Regions from separate parts of the Aureibacillus halotolerans genome, predicted to be linked through region 1. Evidence: riboswitches for the same ligand, from Rfam matches in the RefSeq annotation. Region 1 holds a riboswitch; the other holds the start of a gene.
The links. Region 1 has a riboswitch for FMN ahead of EV213_RS01930 (DMT family transporter). Riboswitches for the same ligand answer to the same signal wherever they lie in the genome.
Positions count from the first base shown of each region.

Region 2: another riboswitch for FMN. It lies ahead of ribD (bifunctional diaminohydroxyphosphoribosylaminopyrimidine deaminase/5-amino-6-(5-phosphoribosylamino)uracil reductase RibD); the one in region 1 lies ahead of EV213_RS01930 (DMT family transporter).

Region 1 is NZ_SNYJ01000001.1:430,258-440,561, forward strand. It holds gene EV213_RS01880 (GNAT family N-acetyltransferase) at 1-480, opposite strand, end outside; gene EV213_RS01885 (HAD family hydrolase) at 461-1,147, opposite strand; gene EV213_RS01890 (protein kinase family protein) at 1,169-1,789, opposite strand; gene EV213_RS01895 (HD domain-containing protein) at 2,061-2,594, opposite strand; gene EV213_RS01900 (metal-dependent hydrolase) at 2,709-3,173, opposite strand; gene EV213_RS01905 (alpha/beta fold hydrolase) at 3,342-4,145, shown strand; gene EV213_RS01910 (apurinic/apyrimidinic endonuclease family protein) at 4,870-5,709, opposite strand; gene EV213_RS01915 (phytanoyl-CoA dioxygenase family protein) at 5,693-6,490, opposite strand; gene EV213_RS01920 (hypothetical protein) at 6,625-6,834, opposite strand; gene EV213_RS01925 (glyoxalase superfamily protein) at 6,854-7,213, opposite strand; FMN riboswitch at 7,532-7,663, shown strand; gene EV213_RS01930 (DMT family transporter) at 7,790-8,746, shown strand; gene EV213_RS01935 (helix-turn-helix domain-containing protein) at 8,858-10,304, opposite strand, start outside.
Region 2 is NZ_SNYJ01000003.1:155,480-165,783, forward strand. It holds gene EV213_RS05240 (segregation/condensation protein A) at 1-267, opposite strand, end outside; gene EV213_RS05245 (nucleotidyltransferase domain-containing protein) at 368-1,060, opposite strand; gene EV213_RS05250 (YjcZ family sporulation protein) at 1,210-1,302, shown strand; gene EV213_RS05255 (DUF309 domain-containing protein) at 1,407-1,898, shown strand; gene EV213_RS05260 (GNAT family N-acetyltransferase) at 2,584-2,961, opposite strand; gene ribH (6,7-dimethyl-8-ribityllumazine synthase) at 3,000-3,476, opposite strand; gene EV213_RS05270 (bifunctional 3,4-dihydroxy-2-butanone-4-phosphate synthase/GTP cyclohydrolase II) at 3,636-4,826, opposite strand; gene ribE (riboflavin synthase) at 4,838-5,458, opposite strand; gene ribD (bifunctional diaminohydroxyphosphoribosylaminopyrimidine deaminase/5-amino-6-(5-phosphoribosylamino)uracil reductase RibD) at 5,490-6,563, opposite strand; FMN riboswitch at 6,724-6,882, opposite strand; gene EV213_RS05285 (peptidylprolyl isomerase) at 6,990-7,430, opposite strand; gene lysA (diaminopimelate decarboxylase) at 7,445-8,770, opposite strand; gene EV213_RS05295 (spore germination protein) at 8,849-10,304, opposite strand, start outside; gene spoVAEA (stage V sporulation protein SpoVABEA) at 10,281-10,304, opposite strand, start outside.

The DNA.
Region 1 (10,304 bases):
AAATCCTTGCGTATCCAGAAAATAGATCATGTCTTCGTCGGTAGGTTGCGCATCCCGTACGTTGATCACACTCGCTTCATCCCCAGGAGATATTTCACAGCACATTTCATACTCCGTAAAAGCCAGCACCCAACCATTTTCTTTTGCAAAGGCTTCACCACTTTTACTACCCTCTGGATAATTATAGAGGATCTCCTTCTTTGACGCTCCCCAATCGCTTAAGGCTTGTGAAAAGAGGCTTGTGGCCACACCTTGACGTCTAGACGAAGCGTCCACCATGCTGCATATTTCCAGCTTTGAGCCGAAGTCGTACACGCCTAAAAAGCCGGTAAGCTTTTGGCCCGTATAATGAAAATAGTCATATTCACCGGTGTTCTTCCGTTTGGCAAGCATGTCCCAATTGAGCTTTAAACGGATGTTATCGTGCTTCTCAACGTTGCTTTGAAGCTCTTTGATCTCTTCAAGCTTCCTGCTGTCCATCGTTTCCCCTCCCGCTCTCCAATTGCTTTAATAGCATTAGAAAGGGTGTCTCTTCCATAGATTCCAACCGCCAATCGTGTGCTTCAAAGGGGAGTTGTGCTGTGACTTGGTTAGGAACAATCACACATGTCAGTCCGGCTTTTTTCGCCGCTGTGAGGCCATTCAATGAATCTTCAAAAACAACGACGTCTTTCTTCTCAACGCCGAGTTCTCTCACTGTTTTTTCATACAAGGCTGGATCTGGCTTAACGCGCTCTACATCATCCCGTGTATTAATCACAGAAAAATACCTATCGATGCAATGCTTCTTCGTCCAACGATCAATCCATTTTCGATCTGAGCTTGAAGCAAGCGCAATGGACAGACCAGCTTCCTGCGCTGCCTGTAAATACGCCTTCACCCCCGGACGCAAGGGGAGCTCCTTCATTCGATCTGCATGAAAATCTTGAATAAACAATTCGTAATCTGCATCCACAATTGGTTTGCCAAGCAATGTTTCTAAGTAACGTAGTGGATGAAACACGTCGATATCCGTTCCTATTGCTTGTGCGTATTTCTCTAAAGGAAGCTTTTGATCATACCGTTCAAAAACTGCCGCATAGGCATCGAACCATGGCGTTTCTGTATCTAATAGCAAACCATCAAAATCAAAGATAACAGCTTTCAATGCAGACAACTCCTCTCTCCATTAAGATGCACCGACACGAGGCAGCATGTTTTTCTTATACAACCGTGCGATGCTTTTCAGCAACGGTACCGGCATTTTTTTCGGAAAATACCATTTTCCATAGTGAGTCGCAAAAGCTCTTTTTAAATCATTCCATTGGTGACACGATTTCATTTGCCTGAACCGAGCAACATCAATCAGTTTCACTTCGCCGCTTGGTGTTAAGATGATGTTCTGCAAGTGAATATCCGAGGGATTTAAACCTCTTTCTCTAGCGGCTGACAAGGCCTCGTCAACTGCTTCAATATGAGCCTTCTCGACTGGATGCCCGTGAATAAGACAGCTGTAAAAGGTTTGCCCTTCTATATACTCAATGACAAGGTATCCATCGCCATATTCATAAAGTGTTGGATAAAAAGACAGTCCTTGGAGCTGGCGATAAATGGCTGCTTCTTCTTGAGCAATATGATGAAAGGGTGTAAAAAACACTTTTAACACTTTAGATGTGCCTTTGATTCGAAATACATAGGCACTTCTGCCTTTTCCGGCGAAAATAAGCTCTTCTGCTTTTGAAAGCAATGAAGGCTCTTGCTCAGATGCTGAAAATTGAACACTATGTGCAAGCTCACGTGCTGTTTTCATTCGTGGTCACCTCTTCTAAGACCTTACTATCAATTGATGATTGATGAGGCCACTTATACAAAAAAGACCTCACCGAAGAACGGTAAAGGTCTCGCAAACAACAAATGTTGTAAGCAAAGCCGAGGATTGCTCCTGTACTGACGACTTTACTTTTTTGAGCTACTCCCCTTTAAAGGAAAAAAACAATTCAACATCATTGAAAATTGACTTCTTTTGTAATCTATAGAATACCTTAGCGTATCCCTATACGTCAAGGTGTAACACCTTTGAATCAACTCGTTTGCTGAGCATTTAATCTGTCATTGGCTTCTACTTTATGATCAAGTGCGATAATGCGTGCTAGCGCAGTGGAAGGGGTCATTTTACGATAATGATGCGCGCCATTTGGCTCCTCATCTGCTTCATCTGCCTCATGAACGATCCGCTGCAATGGATTTAAAGCCAACTTTCCCTCTGGAAGGTATGAATCGGTATGAAGGAGAATCGCAATGGCGACGGTCTTGGCATTCGCAGGATGCTCTCCAAGCTGAAGAAGTAGCTTATGCGCACGTGTCGCGCCTTTAATGGCATGAATATCGTTTTGACGATAAAGCGCTGTGTCCCATTCACCGTCTCGATACCAAGTATAATGCCCAATATCGTGTAACAGACCCGCTTTTGCGGCGAAATCCATATTCTCCCCTTCTCGTTGCGCGTACGCCGCTGCATGCTCTGCAACCGTTACCGCATGTGCAATGCCTGAACGGGAGAGATATTTTTGGGCAATAGGGTGTAAAAACAGTTGTTCCAAAGTGACCTTACGCATTGTTGCTCCTCCTTTCCCTACAGTTTATTCACACTTCGCGAAAAATGTATTCTTACGAATATATCATTTTTCATTGCGTGCAACAAGTTTTTTTGATTTTAAATACCGCTCAGTTTACGCGGAAAGCCCGACATAACAAATATAACCTATCATCGCCAGCATGATCGCGTATTCCACAACACCGCCCGTTTTTGTGTAAAGCGGTGAACGCACGCGCAATCGAATAGGCCAAAACAGTTGAATGCCTTTCGTTGTTAACGCATCGAGGAGTAAGTGACTTCCTACACCAAACGCATACCCCACTGCGTAGGAAGACTCAGGAAGTAGATTGTAAAGCAAGAGGCTCCCCCCGATAAACAGCACCCAGCTATGTGTGATGGTTCGATGCCCAAACAATCCACTAATCAGCCATGAAAGACCTTTAAAGCGACGCCCAATTTTAGATCCCTTATGACAAAGATCCGGTAAAAGCGAGCTAATTGTACTCATAATGAGAACAACCCCTGGTGAAGCATTTGTGAATTCAATCGCTAGACAACCTGCTGCGATGCCGCCGACAATATGTGTTTTTCCTGTCATCCTTAAATCTCCGTTCATTGCATTTTCTAAGTACATTTGTTCGCTTTCTATTGTAACGTTCTTTTTCCCTACTGAGAAGAGGAGATCTATTTGATGCATCCTTTGTTTTAATTTGTGTGCGTAGGGAAAACTTGCTATAAGGAATCAAGTATAAGGAGATGATTTAGAATGGCACACTCAATACGTGTAGAAAAAGATGTATCCCTATTCGTTGAAGATATCGGTGAAGGGCAGCCGATCGTCTTTATTCATGGCTGGCCAGTTAATCATAAAATGTTTGAGTATCAGATGAACGAACTGCCTAAAAAAGGGTACCGATGTATCGGCATTGACCTTCGTGGCTTTGGCAAATCAGACAAACCAGCATTTGGGTATGATTACGATACGCTTGCTCAGGATGTAAAAAAGGTCATTGATTCGCTACAACTATCAAATGTTTTTGTGGCAGGCTTTTCAATGGGAGGACCGATTGCCATTCGTTACGCAACGAAGTTCGCCGGTGACGAACTCAAGCAATTAATCCTTATGGGTGCAGCAGCGCCTAGCTTTACACAGCGTAGTGGGTATGATGTAGGGATGAAAAAAGAGGATGTGGATGAACTTATTACTTCTATCCAAGCGGATCGGCCACAAGCTATAAAAGATTTTGGCTCTGCATTCTTTTACAGCGATGTTTCTGATTCTTTGGCGAACTGGTTTTTAGGTCTAGGTCTTGAAGCCTCGGCATATGGCACCATTGCAGCGGCAGAATCTTTAAGGGATGAAGACCTTCGCGAAGAAGTCACGAAGGTGTCTGTTCCTACATTGCTCATGCATGGCAAAAAAGATGAGATTTGTGACTTTGCCTTTTCAGAAAAATTGCATGAGGCGATTCCGAATTCAACTTTGATACCGTTTGAAAACAGCGGTCACGGTCTCATCTATGATGAAAAAGAGGCTTGCAACCAAGCCCTGCTTAATTTATTGCGTTAAAAGAGGAGCTGTCCCTAGATGTACATTTGGGACAGCTCCTCTTCTTTATTTAGTTACTCAACTTTCGCAGAGCAAAAAACACATTGAATGTTGACTGTGCATGAGTTGAAGCAAGGTGAGATAGATCTATTGACATCTTGAAAACATGTGTAAATTTAGAGATGCTAATGTTCACAATCCTGGATCTTTAAAAGGTCGTCTTTTGTATCGAAGAACTTCTACACCTTAAATCACGACTGCTTCGTCAAAATACTTCGCTTTCACCTTAAATGGCACAAGGGCAACATCTACTCAAAAAGACTTCGTCATGTTTTCTTTGCAACCTAAAGGGCATAAGTGCAACATCGATTCGAAAGTACCTCATCGTGTTTTCTTTACCGCAGGAGTCTATGTATGTTGACTACGCTGATGTTTTTTTCTGCGTTTTTATTCTTGTCACATAATAACATGAGGGCATTATTAAAAGCAGCCACTAGCGAGACTCCTGCGGGAAAAGCGAGCTAAGCGAGACCCCACAGAGCGCGCAAGCGATCGAGGAGGCTCGCAGTTCGCCCGGCGGCAAAGAAATCACGACGATAGTACTTCTGAGTCGATGATGCACTTGTACCCTTTAGGGTGAAAGCGAGCGTATGGCAGCTTGTATCAAAAGCAACTACAACATGGATAGTAGGTTTACCCAGTGATATCTAAGCGTACCTGCAAAATAAAAGGTGCGAAAGTTGAGTTAGATTGACTTCTCCCATGCTTGACGAGCAAGGCTTGCCATAACCAGAGATTGTTCCCACCGCTGTGCTTTTTCTTCTTCTTCACTTTGACCAATCAAAGCATATGGCGGCGGTCCAAGCTCACAAACAAAGGGAAAATAACTCCCCTCAGTAGCTGTACGTCTCCATTTCCTCATTCCCTCCGTCCACCAACGAAGAAAATCGTCGTTGTTCGGGTGCGAAACGTCCACCTGAATCTGTTCTCCGTTGGATATTCGTCCATGAATGGATGCTGTTCTGTTTAATAAAACCTGTAGCAAAGTCTCTGCCTCAGCAGAAATGGTTTTCATTTCTCCAGCCAACACATAATGAGAAAAGTCAATGGTTAGCTCTAAGTTGTTGTGGCAATTCACGTAGGACACAGTGCGAAGGAGGTCCTGTGTAATTGTACCGCGGTGTGTTTCAATATAAACCGGAACACCAGCCTCATCTGCTGCATCATGCATGGATTGAAGCAGTTCACCTGCTTGGTCACCAACAAGAAATGGCGTCATGACTTGGGCATTGATGAACGACACTTTTCCTTCATACGCATGTACTTTCTCCAAAAATCCCTTGAAATCATCGAGACTTGATGGATATGCGTTTACACTAAAGTGAAGCTGGTGATCCGATAGCGCTTGTTGCCACCACTGTGCCTTTTCTTCTTCAGGCAAAAATCCACAAATCCCAGTAAAACCAGCGTTGTGAATTGCCGCTATTTTACTAGCGTCGTCCCATTCTTTACCGTTTTCACCAAGTCCTTGCATCGTCCACCACGCCATTTGCACATCAAGATGGTGTTTAGTGCGGATAGACATCTTCGTGTTCAACTCCACAAGGACCGCCATCAGGATTTATGTTCAATTCAAGTGATTCTCCATTGCTTTTGTACAGCGGGTTGTAATGCATGCCAATTTCTCTCGCGGATGCGTTGGCATAATGACAAATAAACGCCCGTCGAAAGCGGTCCTTCGTTTTGTTTCTATACGAGCCATGAATTAAATTGCCATTAAAGAAGAGTACATCGCCTTCATCAAGTTTTACAGGAACAGCTTTTTTACCTTTAGGTGGTTTAACGTAACCTTTTGTAAAGGACTCAGTGGCATCGGATTCCTCTGGACAAACGATTTCATCGTTGTTGGTTTGTGGAACAACGAGCAACCCCCCATTGTCTTCGTCCGCGGCATCAATTGCTGTCCAAGCCGCAATACAGTTCCCTGGATCAACTTTTAAAAAAAAGTTATCTTGATGCAGTGCCTGCCCTCTTGCACCTGGTGGCTTATAGTAAAACATACTCTGCGCAGCAAGCACGTCCTCACTATACAAGTCTTCAAGCACATCAAGCACAGGTGAATGAAGCATATAATTTTTTGCGGTTTCATTAAATCGATGTGGGTGCATCACGCGAGGGTAGCGTTGTAACGGGTCCACTGCATCCCCTGACAAATCAGGTTCAAAATAACCAGGAACACTTTCATTTCCAATCCGCTCAAATGTGCTACGAATTACTTCAACGTCCTCTTGTGAAAACAGCCCTTTAACGACGACATATCCTTCATTATCGAATGTGCTTTTTTGTTCCTTCGTTAGCCTTTTCATGTTTGCATCTCCTCCTTGTAATCCTCTTTGTAAAGCGTACTAAAAAGCAAGCGTTTGCAACAGATAGCATCTGGCTAATGAACCATAGGATTTTGCTGTTTTTAAAAAGGAGATACCTTGTTATTGAAAAATTGTTACAGGCACAAAAACAATAAAAAAGAATCATCGCTTCCTCGATGGGAATGATGATTCTGATGTTTGCATTTGTACATGACGCCTTTTTTCGTTTTTGTCTTCCGAGTTGTCAAATCCGCAGCTGCATAAGGGCTTCGATTTAATTCAGGATCTCTTCTCCCCTCTCTAATTCGCTTGCTGCGCACTTTTTTCGCTTTCGATCGGGCCATTCTATTTCTCTCCTTCATGTTAGTTCTTGTTTTCATAAAAAACGAGCCGATTGTACGCGGGATCAGTAACCGTGCATTCCTTCCCTCCGGCTGGTCCATCCTCTAATCCCGGACGCGCGAAAGAGGCTTGCTGCGCCAAAAGTTGTTTCTGAAACGTTTCTATATTACCGACCTCAATGCGCAACGCTGCTCCTGGAGAGGAATCACCATAATGCTCACTTAAATGAAGAATACACTTGTCTTTTGAGACTTGCATATACAACGGAAAATCCTCTTCAAAGCGATGTGTCCAATCAACTGTAAAACCAAGAAAATCACAATAAAAATGTTTCGTTAGCTCTTCATCAAAAAAACGAAGAATTGGTATTGGAGCATTCATTGCATCAACCTCCTTTTCGTCAGTATACCATATGTTGATTCTATCGAATGATGCATCTATCCGCTATACTATAGGTAGAAAAATGTTCATTGGCATAGCTTCATTGGTTTTCTATTTCTTAGGGAGACGAAGGACACTGCTAAATAACGTCATTACAAAAATTGCATTGCTAAAAATAATCGTATGCGCTTTCATTGTCTCTCCGTCTTGAATCTCCATCTTTTCAGCATGTTTAATCCTGAGCAACCCACTAGACAAAATGAAAAAAGGCGCATATAGTAAGCATTAAGCTAACAAATAAACTAAATTTAATTGAATATGGATCTTCGGGGCAGGTGCAACTCCTGACCGGCGGTGAAAGCCCGCGACTCCTTATTGATGACGTCAGTAAGGACTGATCTGGTGAGATTCCAGAGCCGACGGTTAAAGTCCGGATGGGAGAAGATCACAATAAACATGGGCTATAATTTCAAAAAATTATGTGCACACGTTTATTTGATCACCCCTGTTTCCCGTGGAACAGGGGTGATTTGATTTTCGACGAGATCGTATTCAGCCGAAAGGGTTGAAGACATCATGCAACAACGGAATCACACATTTTGGCTCATTGTGATTGGCGCAGCATTTTGGGGCGCAACACCTGTTTTCCGGATGCTATTGCTGGATTCAATGACATCCACACAAATTGTTCTCATTGAACACATCGTGCTCGCACTCGTTACAGCACCTATTTTATACGCACACCGTCACGAGCTTGCTAGCTTAAATTGGCGTGATGTTGGCGCCCTCTTATTTATTTCCTGGGGTGGGTCAGCTGTTGCCTCGTTGCTCTTTACGCAAGGTCTTACCTACGGGGATATGAATGCCGTATTGCTGCTTCAAAAGGTCCAACCGATTGCGGCTATCCTTCTGGCACGTGTGTTGTTAAAGGAAAAGCTTCCTAAGCAATTTTCGTTTTTGTTTCCACTCGCTCTTGTAGGGACCTATTTCTTAACGTTTGGATTTTCTTTCCCTCTCAATGGTTGGGGAGAGGTTATAAATGTCGGAAGCTTATATTCTCTTGGCGCAGCCGTCTTATGGGGCGGTGCGACAGTGATGGGGCGTATTTTACTTAAAAAATTACAGTTTGAAACGGTCACCTCTTTACGCTTTCTTCTCGCTCTGCCCATGCTCGTATTGCTGTACAGCATTTCTCGGGATGCCTGGACGCTCCCTACTGAAGCGACTGCGCTCACAATGATTGCCGTCAATCTGCTTATTTCGGCATTGCTCCCAGGTCTCTTAAGCATGATGCTCTACTACAAAGGACTAGGGACAATGAAAGCATCAACGGCAACGCTGGCAGAACTCAGCTTTCCAATGACAGGCCTTCTCGTCAACTGGCTCGTTTTCCAACAAGAAGTGACCTTTGCTCAGATGATTGGTTTTCTTCTTATATGGATCGCTTTGTTCCTCATCTCTAGGCAAAAGGATGCTGCTTCGCCCGTTCAGAATGGTACAGTATCGTCTATTCCTGCATCACCGACTAGGTAAGAGATTGTCTTATCAAATCAAGTCTACACGTACAGCTTTCGAGTGCATATCGGAAGCAAACTCTTGGAAATGGCCAAAAGCGGATGCCCTCTAAATGCATCCGCTTTTTTATTAAAGCACGGTATGAGGATTCGCTGACAAAGCTTGGCTCGAGCATTGTTTTCGAAAATCGCTAGGGGATTTTCCCATTGCCTTTTTGAATGCACGGTTAAACGAAATATAATTGACATAGCCCACCTTCGAGCTGATGTCCTGAATCGTTTCGTTCGTTGTGAGCATAAGACGTTTTGCTTCATCCATGCGAAGTCTCGTCAGAAAATCAAGGAACTTCTCACCCGTCCCCTCCTTAAAACGCTGGCTGACATATTTGCTATTCATTTGAAAGACATCACTTAACATTGCTAACGAAATGTCTGGATTTGCATAATGGGTTTCAATGTATCGCTTCATGCACAGAACGACATTTAGTTGCTGCTGTTCATTGTTGTCGTTCTTTAGTGCATCATGGAGCTCATGCAAAATCGTTCTTCCTTCAGCTTCCAATTCCTCAATCGTCTCAAACCGATGACTCAACAAACGGAGCGCTTGATACGTTTTCCGCCAAGCTGAAGATCCCTTCCAATGCGTAATATTCTGGTCTGCATATTGGAGCATGTAATCAAAAAGCTGAACAATATCAGAACGCATCAAACCGCACTGTTTCATCTTTTCAAACCATTGCTTCCATGCGGCCTCCCATGCCGTGTTCAGTTCTCCAAAGTCGCGAACCATACGCGACACATCTCTCAACATTGGATACACATCGTTCGATGATGGAGAATGGCATTCGTTATGAACCAACAGCTGGTTACTGCCTTTTACTGCTTTATACTCAAGGGCAGTGATTGCTGATCTTGCCGATGTAACCACATCTTTCCACGCTGTCTTTACATCTCCTAATCCGATGGACACCGTTGTTTCAACGTGTTCCTCGACCCATAACCGATAAGCGGAAATCCACTTTTTTATTGACCTGATCTCTATCTCGTCACCCCAAAGTACAACAAATAGTCGCTTCTCTTCCAACCATTCTACCCATACGGTCGAATTTGCTTCTTGGGCTTGGTAATGAAGAGCATTTTTTAATATGAATTTTTTCAACGACTGATCTTCGCTTTTATTGTTCGCTGTAAATTTGTTATATGCGTCTACTTCGACCACAGCTACAACAAATGCTTCACCGTGCTCGATTCCAACATCCTGAACAGCCTGCTGCCAATCAACCTCTGTTCGTTGTGCACGCCCCTCTAGCAATTCTCGAAACACATGCTTTTGCTGTAAACTACGATGCTGTTGCTGCGCAAGTAAGCCCTTCTTTTCTTCGGCAATCATCTTTTCAATCGTTGTTTGGATAACATTGAACTCATTTCCAGATAAAGCTTGTGAGGTGTCCTGAGAAGACGCTTGTATGATGCCCATGATCTGTCGAATTGGCTTATAATTCCGATAACCCATATAGATCATCCAGCCAATACCGAGTATTGAAATGATGACCGCAAGAATCCCCCATATGCTGTGC
Region 2 (10,304 bases), on a different contig from region 1:
TTCTTCCTCATCCCAATCGTCAAAAGCGTCGTCTTGGACTTGCGGCAGCAGCATCTTGCTTTTTAGTTCCAGCAATGTGGCTGCCATCACTAAATATTCACTTGCTACATTCAGCTCGATCGTTTTCATCGCATGGATATAGGCCATGTACTGGTCGGTAATTTCCCGAACAGGAATATTGTATATATCAATCTCAAACCGCTGCGTCAGATGAAGCAGCAAATCTAACGGTCCTTCAAAACTTTCCAATTTCACCTGGTACGACACGCCGTTCACCTTAACTTTATAAATTCCAGCCAGGCTGGTCTAGAGCTATTTTATCATAGTTTGCTGCTTATCGTTGACTGACAACAGAACGGTGATACAGCTATTCTGTATACCCATGAAAAAGCCTGCCTCCATAAAGATTGAGTTGCTGGTCAATGCATGAAATCAAAGCTTCCTTTTGTCCCGTTTTTTGATAATGGAAGAGAGCATCTTCAAGCGTTTGACAAAACAAAGGATCTGTCTCGGCAAGCTCTCTTCCAGCCCATTTGCCTTGACCCGTCCAGCGGCCATTCGTTCGGCATACAAATTCCTGAATGTCATGAAGAAGCTGCTGCAACACGTAAATCGTTTCTATCGCTGGACGATCATCCTCAAAATCCACAAGCGTATCCGTTATCGCGTACCTGCGAGAAGAAATATCAAGCTGGGATAACGGATGTGGGCCTTTTTTCAATATCAGTCGAGCTTGTTCTAAAAGCTCAGAACCAATGCCTTCTTGATCGGTGTAAAGAATACCTTCTGCTGTTAAACGAGACATAAACGGCACCCCTGCATACGTTTCAGTGACCATGACGGTTTGCAAAGCACCTTGATTGTAAACAAAAAGCTCCAAAGGACAACCCTCTAAAAGCAAGCTTTCACGATAATAATGCGGAATCGTATCGCTGATGATGACAATATCTACATCTGACCCTGATTTCGCCCGAGAAGCGACATGACTACCACCAATAAATGTTGCATCAGCGTGATGCCAATGCGTATCGACATACTCTTTCGCAATTTTTAGGGACATCAAATACCCCCTTTTTAGAAAGTATATGCGCCGACCTGCATTGACAAAACAAAAACCAAGAACTTCACTCAAGTGCCCATACACTTTTCGTGACGTAAACATATGGTATTACTGTAAGTCAGCTATACATTTAAAAGGAGGAATTTTTAATGAGTGCTTGTGGATATGGATCTGGCAAAGGGTTTGCTTTGATTGTTGTGCTTTTCATTCTTTTGATTATTGTAGGCGCAGCTTGGTGCTAAGCTAACCCATATACCCCCCATTCCGGGGGTTTTTTGCTGTACTCATCGTTTTCACTTGATAGAAGACATCATTTCTGTTCCAATGGAGCAAAGGGGTGATGACCATGCACAGAGACACAAATGTTCCTCCGGAAGCTTTTCTCAGCTATTTGCTGCATTTTCATGGGACAAGGGATTATTTTGAATGCCATGAGATTTTAGAGGACCATTGGAAAAGCGAAGACATTAAAAACCCCTTATGGTCAGGCTTGATACAACTTGCAGTCTCTCAGTACCATCACAGGCGTGGGAATTTTAGAGGCGCTGTTCGGTTGCTCGAGAAGGCGATTGTAAAGCTCCCCGCTGACGACCCCCAACTTCAAGAGCTCGGAGTGGATGGGCCACAATTGCACACGTTGCTCAACACATTACAAACCCGTGCGGCAAACCAACAACTTTATAAAAGTGTAATACTGCCGTTGTCACCATCACTTCAAAAAGCATGCCAAGTTGCATGCGATGAGCAAGGTCTTCTCTTTGGTCAACAAAGTGATCTGACGAATGATTCTCTGATCAACCGTCATATTGAGCGCCATCTATCGGATAAACGATTGTAAGAAAAGAGGCAGCAACGTTGGGGCTTTTGTTATACCGGAACTTTCTCAAGGAATATAACTGGGTAAACCAGTAGTTCAATGTTGGGGTTGCTTTTTACCCTAAAGGGCACAAGGGCAACATCGATTCGAAAGGACCTCATTTGGTTTTATTTGCTCCTGGAGTCTCACTTGTGGCTGCTTTTGATTAGTTAAATCTCTTTCCATGCTCAGGCTTGGCTTTTAAAAAATCTTGTTGTGAAATTTACTCATCCCAGCTACTTCAAATCTCCGGTATTTGAGACCGTGACAAAATAAAAACAAACAACTCGGAAACAAACGTCAGCGTAGTCAAAATACGTAGACTCTAGTGGGATCAGCGCGAGCTGAAGATCCCCTCGGAAAGCTTGCTTTCCGAGGAAGCTGAAGCCGTGCCCCACAGAAAGCGAAGTATTTTGACGTAGCGGTCGTGTTTTCTTTGCCGCTAGTTATTTAGAGCATAGAGATCCGCTTCGTTACTAAAAGACAACCTTTTAGTAAATACAGGATTAGGTGCATTGAAAACTTTGAATTTCCTTTATTTCACCTTGCTTTAACTCAAGCACAGCTACTCTTGAAGGTGATTTTTGCACCGCGAAAGTTGTCTCAATTCTATCAAAAAAACTGACCAAACCCCTATTTTCACAGGAGTTGGTCAGCTTGAATTGGTTTATTCATTTATCGGGGCTTCTTCCTCATCTACGCACCTCGTAAAAAAAGCTGCGGTATCTTCATTTGGGAGCACTGTATACTTGTTCGACAGGAGGGCTTTCAGCTCTTGCACTAAACGATGACCCAATCCCTGGTTACGAAATGATGGATTGACGCATATGTGTTGCAGCTCTGCTTCTTGCCTTTCTGGAAGCAAACGGACGCCGACGATGCCGACCATGTCCTCTTCTTCCTTCCAAAGGTAAAGCTGCCATAGCTCATTTTCCTCATATTCGCGAATGGTTGCCATCAGCTTTTTTAAGTCCTTTTCACCAGGCATAAAAGACAACAAGCCCATTGCAATTTTTTCATAGTTTTTTTTGTATTTCACAAACATGAAAATATCCTCCAGTATTTGCAGTTACCCGACTAATATCAAGCCTTTTCTTTAGGCAAGATAGAAAGAAGGTTCGCCATTTCAACAGCGCTTACGGCAGCATCATACCCTTTATTGCCTGCTTTTGTTCCAGCGCGTTCAATGGCCTGCTCAATTGTATCGGTCGTCAGAACGCCGAAAATCACAGGAATCCCTGTTTTTAAAGCGACCGTCGATAGGCCTTTTGCCGTTTCATTACACACATAATCAAAATGTGGAGTGCCGCCGCGAATGACAGCTCCTAGAGCGACAACGCAATCAAACATCTTTGCTTCTGCAAGCTGTTGTGCAACAACTGGCAGTTCGAATGCTCCTGGCACGCGCACCACATGAATGTCGTCTATATCAACTCCATGACGCGTTAATCCACTGATGCATCCTTGCAGCAACTCTTCCGTAATAAACGAATTAAAACGACCAACGACAATAGCTATCTTACGTCCAGTTCCAACTAAATGTCCCTCATATTCCTTCATGTATCTTCTTCCTCCGTTACATGACCACAAGGTAACAGCTTACATCTTACCTTACTTTGCCTTGTGAATCAATTTTTATTATTAAGTTGAATAAATGTCTAAATTCATTTCCAAAACGATTGTAAATCAACGAGACAATTTCACAGTAAATCAACCTGATTATAAATGAAGCAAATGCCCCATTTTTTGCTTTTTTGTTAAAAGATAATTTTCATTTTCTTTTTCAGCTGGGATTTCTAACGGAACTAAGGACCTGACATTAATACCAAAACGTGTTAACTCAGAAGCTTTTTGAGGGTTGTTCGTTAACAGTCGGATGCTACGAACACCTAGATCGTTCAGCATCTGTGCCGCTTCCGCATAAGAACGCATGTCAGCAGGAAAGCCTAGATGTTCATTTGCCTCCACTGTGTCATAGCCTTTTTCCTGTAGCTCATAAGCCCTGAGCTTGTTTAGCAATCCAATTCCTCGGCCTTCCTGACGCAAATAGAGAACCACACCACCCTCTTTTTCGATGGCCATCAAGCTGGCATCCAATTGCGGCCCACAATCACAACGCTTTGAACCAAATACATCCCCTGTTAAACACTCTGAATGAACCCGAACTAGAACGTCTTCAGCATTCTTTACCTCACCCTTTATCATGGCAAGGTGCTCCTTGCCATCCAGTAAGCTTTTATAGCCGATTGCCTCAAAATCACCAACGCTAGTGGGAAGCTGGATACGTGCCTCTGGCTGCACAAGTGCTTCATTTGTTTGTCGGTAGGTTCGCAAGGCTTGAATGGAAAGCATTTTTAGCGAAAAGGTTTCGGCAATGACTATAAGATCTGGCACTCGCGACATTGACCCATCTTCATTCATCACTTCACAAATAACGCCTGCTGGAACGGTCCCCGACAAAATGGCAAGATCAACCGCTGCTTCAGTATGACCTGGACGAACGAGTACGCCACCTTCTTGGGCAATCAAAGGAAACATATGACCAGGTTTTGTGAAATCCTCGGCAACAGACTCATGACTCGCAACCGCTTTAACGGTAGTCGCACGATCAAACGCCGAAATACCAGTTGAATTGGATCGGTGATCGACACTTACGGTAAATGCAGTACGATGATGGTCCGAATTGGTGTCCGTCATCGGCTGAAAATGTAGTCGATTCGCAATCGATTCATGCACCGGCAAGCAGATCAGACCTCGGCCTTCCTTAGCCATAAAATTAATAGTCTCCGGAGTGATGTGGCTGGCAAGTGCAACAAAATCGCCCTCATTTTCACGTGTCTCGTCATCACAAACAATAATTACTTTGCCTTGTTGTAATTCTCTTACCGCCTCTTCAACAGTACAAAACATGCTGGTTCCTCCTACGCTTCTATTTCTACTTCTTTATGTGTTACGGGAAACTGCAGCAATTTTTCGGTATACTTCATCAGCATGTCTGCTTCAATATTGACGCTGTCTCCTCGTTTTTTTCGTCCAAGGACCGTGTACTCCGACGTATGAGGAATGAGTGAGAGCAGAATAGTCGTGTCGTCTGCCCCAAATAAGGTGAGACTAGTGCCGTCAATCGCGACCGATCCTTTTAAGGCCATATACTTTGCCAAATCATCAGGCAAAGCAATCTTGACGTAGGTGGCATTTGATTCTGGAGTCACATCAACAATTGTACCGACACCATCAACGTGTCCACTAACAAAATGACCTCCAAAACGCCCTTTGGCACTCATGGCCCTTTCTAAATTAACATGAGCTCCTGAAACTAGAGCTCCTATCGTTGTCGCTTTTAGGGTCTCAGGCATAACATCAACAGTAAATGACGTGTCCATTATCTCAATGACAGTTAAACAAACACCGTTAACTGAAATGCTGTCTCCTAACTCCGTTTCTGTGAGCACCGTATTCGCAGCGATTGTGAGTGAGCAGCTGTGCGTCTCTTTTGTAAGGTGAAGCACGTGACCAATTTCTTCAATGATGCCTGTAAACAATGGAACTCCTCCTTTTAGGTTAGACCATATTTTAGAATGACTCCAACACGATTTTTAAGTCCTCGCCAATTTGCTCTGTCTGCTTAAAGTGAAGCCTCGTTGTGTTTGCTAACGAATCTATGCCTTTACCACCAAAGCTAGACAAGGCGTTGTCTCCGCCGAGCAGCATTGGAGCTAGATAGGCGACCACACGTTGATAATTACCTGACGTTAAGAAACTTCCGAGGACGCGTGCTCCCCCTTCCACATAAAGCGAAGTGATGCCATATTCATATAGCAAAGGCAACCATACATCAAGCTGATGTGGATCGGTCTTGATCACCCGAATTCCTAACGCTTCCAATGTGTTGACCTTCTCATCTGAGACATCTCTGTTTGTCAGCACCCACGTTGGCGCCATTTGATCTGTGACGATCGTCGCATTTATTGGCAGCTTTAAGTGACTGTCCAAAACAATTCGAGTTGGTGTTTTTGTCCCAACCCCTCTCGTTGTCAGCGCTGGTTGATCGGCTAACACCGTTTGAATGCCAACGAGGATGCCATCGTGGAGAGAGCGTTCCTTCCAGCCGTCACGACGTGCTCGTTCCCCAGTAATCCACTGGCTCTCCCCCATTGCCGTGGCAATCTTGCCATCGAGGCTTGCTGCAAACTTAAGCGTAGTATAAGGTTTTTTTGCAGAGATATGATGCATAAACATTCGATTTAATTGGGTGGCCTCTTTCTCGAGCACCCCTGTTTCCACACTTACTCCAGCCCTCTTAAGCCATGTCACACCTTTCCCAGCTACAAGCGGATTTGAATCCATGCTAGCAATCACAACACGCGCTACACCAGCCTTAATAATCGCTTCACAGCACGGTGGCGTCCGCCCAGTATGGCTGCAAGGCTCAAGCGTCACGTATATGGTTGCGCCGTTCGCATCCTCGCCAGCCATTTGAAGCGCATTGACTTCAGCATGTGCACGACCGGCTCGTAAATGAGCACCCGTTCCTACGATTGAATTGTCTTTAACGACAACACAGCCGACTAGAGGGTTCGGTGACGTCTGCCCTGTCGCCATAGCAGCCATTTGCAACGCAATCGTCATAAAGTGTTCATCGTTCATTGATTTCACCTCAATTCAAATAAAAAAAACGCCTACAAACCTAATCGGTTCGGGGCGTTGGATTTCGCATCGAAAATAAAGCATACACATCCTGTGCGTGCTGTACGAAGCAATAAAAGCGTAGCATAAAGAAGCCTTTCTCAGGCGCTAAACGCTTTTGCATAACCTTCTCCCATCCAGACTTTCACTGTCGGTCCCAGAATTTCACCAGGTCCACCGCAACACACTTACGTGCGTTACGGGTCACGGACTGAGGATACAACTAAATGTCAGATCCATCACCGCCGGTAGGGAATTTCACCCTGCCCCGAAGGTTTATTCAATTGTTTGGTTTGTCCGAATTACTTCGGCATTAGGAACAAAATATAGATAGCTCCCCACAACATTGAGCCAAGGAGAAGCACTAAAAACAAAGTAATGTTTTTCTTACGCATCTCCATCAACAGTCACTGTCGCCATTTTATCGCCGTTTTCCATTGCCAATGCTGCATCAAGACCTTCTGTCACTTGACCAAAAATGGTATGAACCCCATCCAAATGTGGCTGAGCCTCATGCACGATAAAAAACTGACAGCTTCCAGTGTCTTTGCCCGCGTGAGCCATTGAAAGTGCGCCGGGAACATGCTTATGAACATTATTTTCAGCTTCACATGCGATCGTGTAGCCCGCATCTCCTGTGCCTGTACCAAGTGGGCATCCCCCTTGTGATACAAAACCTGGAATAACACGGTGGAACGTCAATCCATCGTAAAAACCTTTTTTAATCAATGATTCAAAGTTTTCGACTGTTTTCGGTGCCTCTTCTGGATAAAGCTCAATCGTAAGTTTTTTACCGTTCTCTAGTGTCATCGTTACTGTTTTTGCCATAAGTATCTCTCCTATCAAATCGTTGTTTCTGTTTTTTTGTAATTGCGCAGTGTGAGGTCAAATTGTGTCAAGTCCTCATAGGTTTCTCTTCGTATGGCAGTAAACGCTTCTCCATTTTCGATAAATACAACAGCTGGACGTGGGTTGCGGTTGTAATGGTTTGCCATTGAATAACCATAGGCTCCTGTGCTCGGAACGGCAAGAATATCGCCAGCACTTGATTGCGGCAATGCCACGTCCCATATGAGCATATCGCCTGTTTCACAGCACTTCCCCGCGATTGACACCGTTTCATCCGCTCCGGCATTTGGTCTCTCTGCAAGAGCTGCATCGTATTTTGCCTGGTAAAGAGCAGGGCGTAAATTATCACTCATGCCCCCATCCACTGACACATACGTTCGAATGCCTGGAATATCCTTTCGACTGCCAAGCGTGTAAAGTGTTGTCGCCGCTTCACCAACGAGCGAGCGTCCTGGTTCAATCCAAACTTCAGGCATTGCAAGCCCACGTTCTAAGACGGCGCTTGAAATATAATCAAGTACCTCACCCAACACGAGACCGATAGGCATTGGTGTATCTTCATCGGTATAGCGAATGCCGAAGCCTCCGCCGATATTCAAAACCTCTGCTTCTTGATTGTACTTTACCTTCCACTCAGAAAGCAAAGCAATCAGCTTTTCAGCAGCGTGAGTAAACCCAGTGGCTTCAAAAATCTGTGATCCGATATGGCAATGCAACCCTTTAAAACACAGTCTAGAGGATGCGTTTACAGCTTCAAATGCTGCATTGGCCTGCCCGCTCTGCAAATCGAAGCCAAACTTGGAATCCTCTTGCCCCGTCAAAATATAATCGTGTGTGTGTGCTTCGATCCCTGGGGTAACACGTAGCAACACGTTCATCGTTGCATTTGCCTCATTGCAAAGCGATTGTAGCCACTGGATTTCAAGATGGTTATCAAGAACCACACAACCAATGTTGGCTTCAATCGCCATTTTCAACTCAGCTTCACTTTTATTATTGCCATGGAAGTGAATTCTTTCAGTCGGAAACCCTGCCAGCAATGCCGTATGCAGCTCACCACCTGAAACGACATCCAAGCTTAACCCTTCTTCTTCTGCAAGCTGCACCATTGCTTTGCAGGAAAAGGCTTTGCTTGCGTAAGCAATTTGGTACGATAGGTTTCTTTTTTGAAATGCATGATGCATTTCTTGAGCCTCATTGCGAATTTTAGCGACATCGTATACAATCACTGGCGTTTGAAATGTATCTGCCAAATCTAAAGCGTCTAAGCCACCGATTGTCAAATGACCTTCTTTGTTCGTCTCATAAATGCGTGCCATTGTGTTCCCCTCTTAACTTCCAACATAGTTCAAAACTTGATAAAACTTTACCACAGCTAGTGTAGAGGTGCAACGCTGTTATTTTCCTGGTTGTGATTTTCGGTTTCTTGGCTTGACGATGCTTGGCCTTGTATTGGCCAATGGAACAGACACACGCATAAGAACATGCCAAAACGCTTTCGCATTAAACGGGAGCAATGGCCAAAGGTAGGGCGTTTGCAACGATGTGATGGAAACAAGAAACAGAACAAAAACGGTGACTGCAATAACAAATCCAGGTACTTGAAAGAAAAATACGGAGATGATAAAGAGAAGCCTGGCCACTTTATTCGCGATGCTAAGCTCATAGCTAGGTGTGGCGAATGATCCAATCGCTGCAACAGCAACATACAAAATAACTTCATTTGTGAATAAACCTACTTCAATGGCGATTTGTCCAATTAAGACCGCTGCAATTAACCCCATCGCGGTTGATAGAGACGTCGGTGTGTGAATGGCAGCCATTCTCATCAAGTCAATCCCAAAATCAGCAAGCAACAGCTGGGCAACAATGGGGATATTTGTTTCTTTGTCTGGCCCGATAAACCCAAGTTGTTCAGCGAGTAGAGAAGGCTCTACTACAAATAAAAACCAGAGCGGGGTTAAAAACAATGCGGCAATCATACCTAAAAAGCGAACCCAGCGATAAAAGGCACCCATCAAAGGAGCTTGACGAAATTCCTCCGCGTGCTGCACATGGTGAAAAAACGTTGTTGGCGTAATGATAACACTAGGAGATGTGTCGACAAAAATGAGCACATGACCTTCTAACAAATGCGATGAAGCCACGTCTGGTCTCTCCGTATATCTGACAAGAGGAAAAGGGTTGTACCCTTGCTTGACAACAAATTCCTCAACAGTTTTATCACTCATCGGCAATCCATCAATATCAATTTTATCAAGCTGCTTGCCAATGAGATCGACGAGCTCTTCATCGGCGACATCTTGTAAATAGACGATACAAATATCGGTTTTTGAGCGTTCACCGACATGAACCATTTTAAATCGAAGACGTTCATCACGAATTCTACGACGGGTTAGTGCCGTATTTTCGATAATGTTTTCTGTATACCCATCCCTTGAGCCACGAACGACCTTTTCCGTATCAGGCTCTTTAGGTGATCTTCCTGGATATTTTCGGACATCAACAATAAAACCTCGATTCTCTCCGTCAATAGCGATAAAGATCAAACCTGACAGGACTTGGTCACACGCTTCATCGTACGTTTTGCACGTCGCCACCTGCTGATGAAGTAAGCGGTTATGGACCACTTCTGCAACATCACTGTCGCTTTTTTCGACTTCGTTTAGATGGACAAGTTCTTCGATGATTTCGGCAATCAATCGTGATTCACAAAGACCAGTCACATAATAGATGTGCACTTGCTTATCCAAAACAAGCAGCCGTCTGACGCCAACGTCAAATGACACATCCATCCCTAAATGATGCTTAAAATAGCTTTCGACTTCTTTAATGTTTGTGCTGATGGGCGTT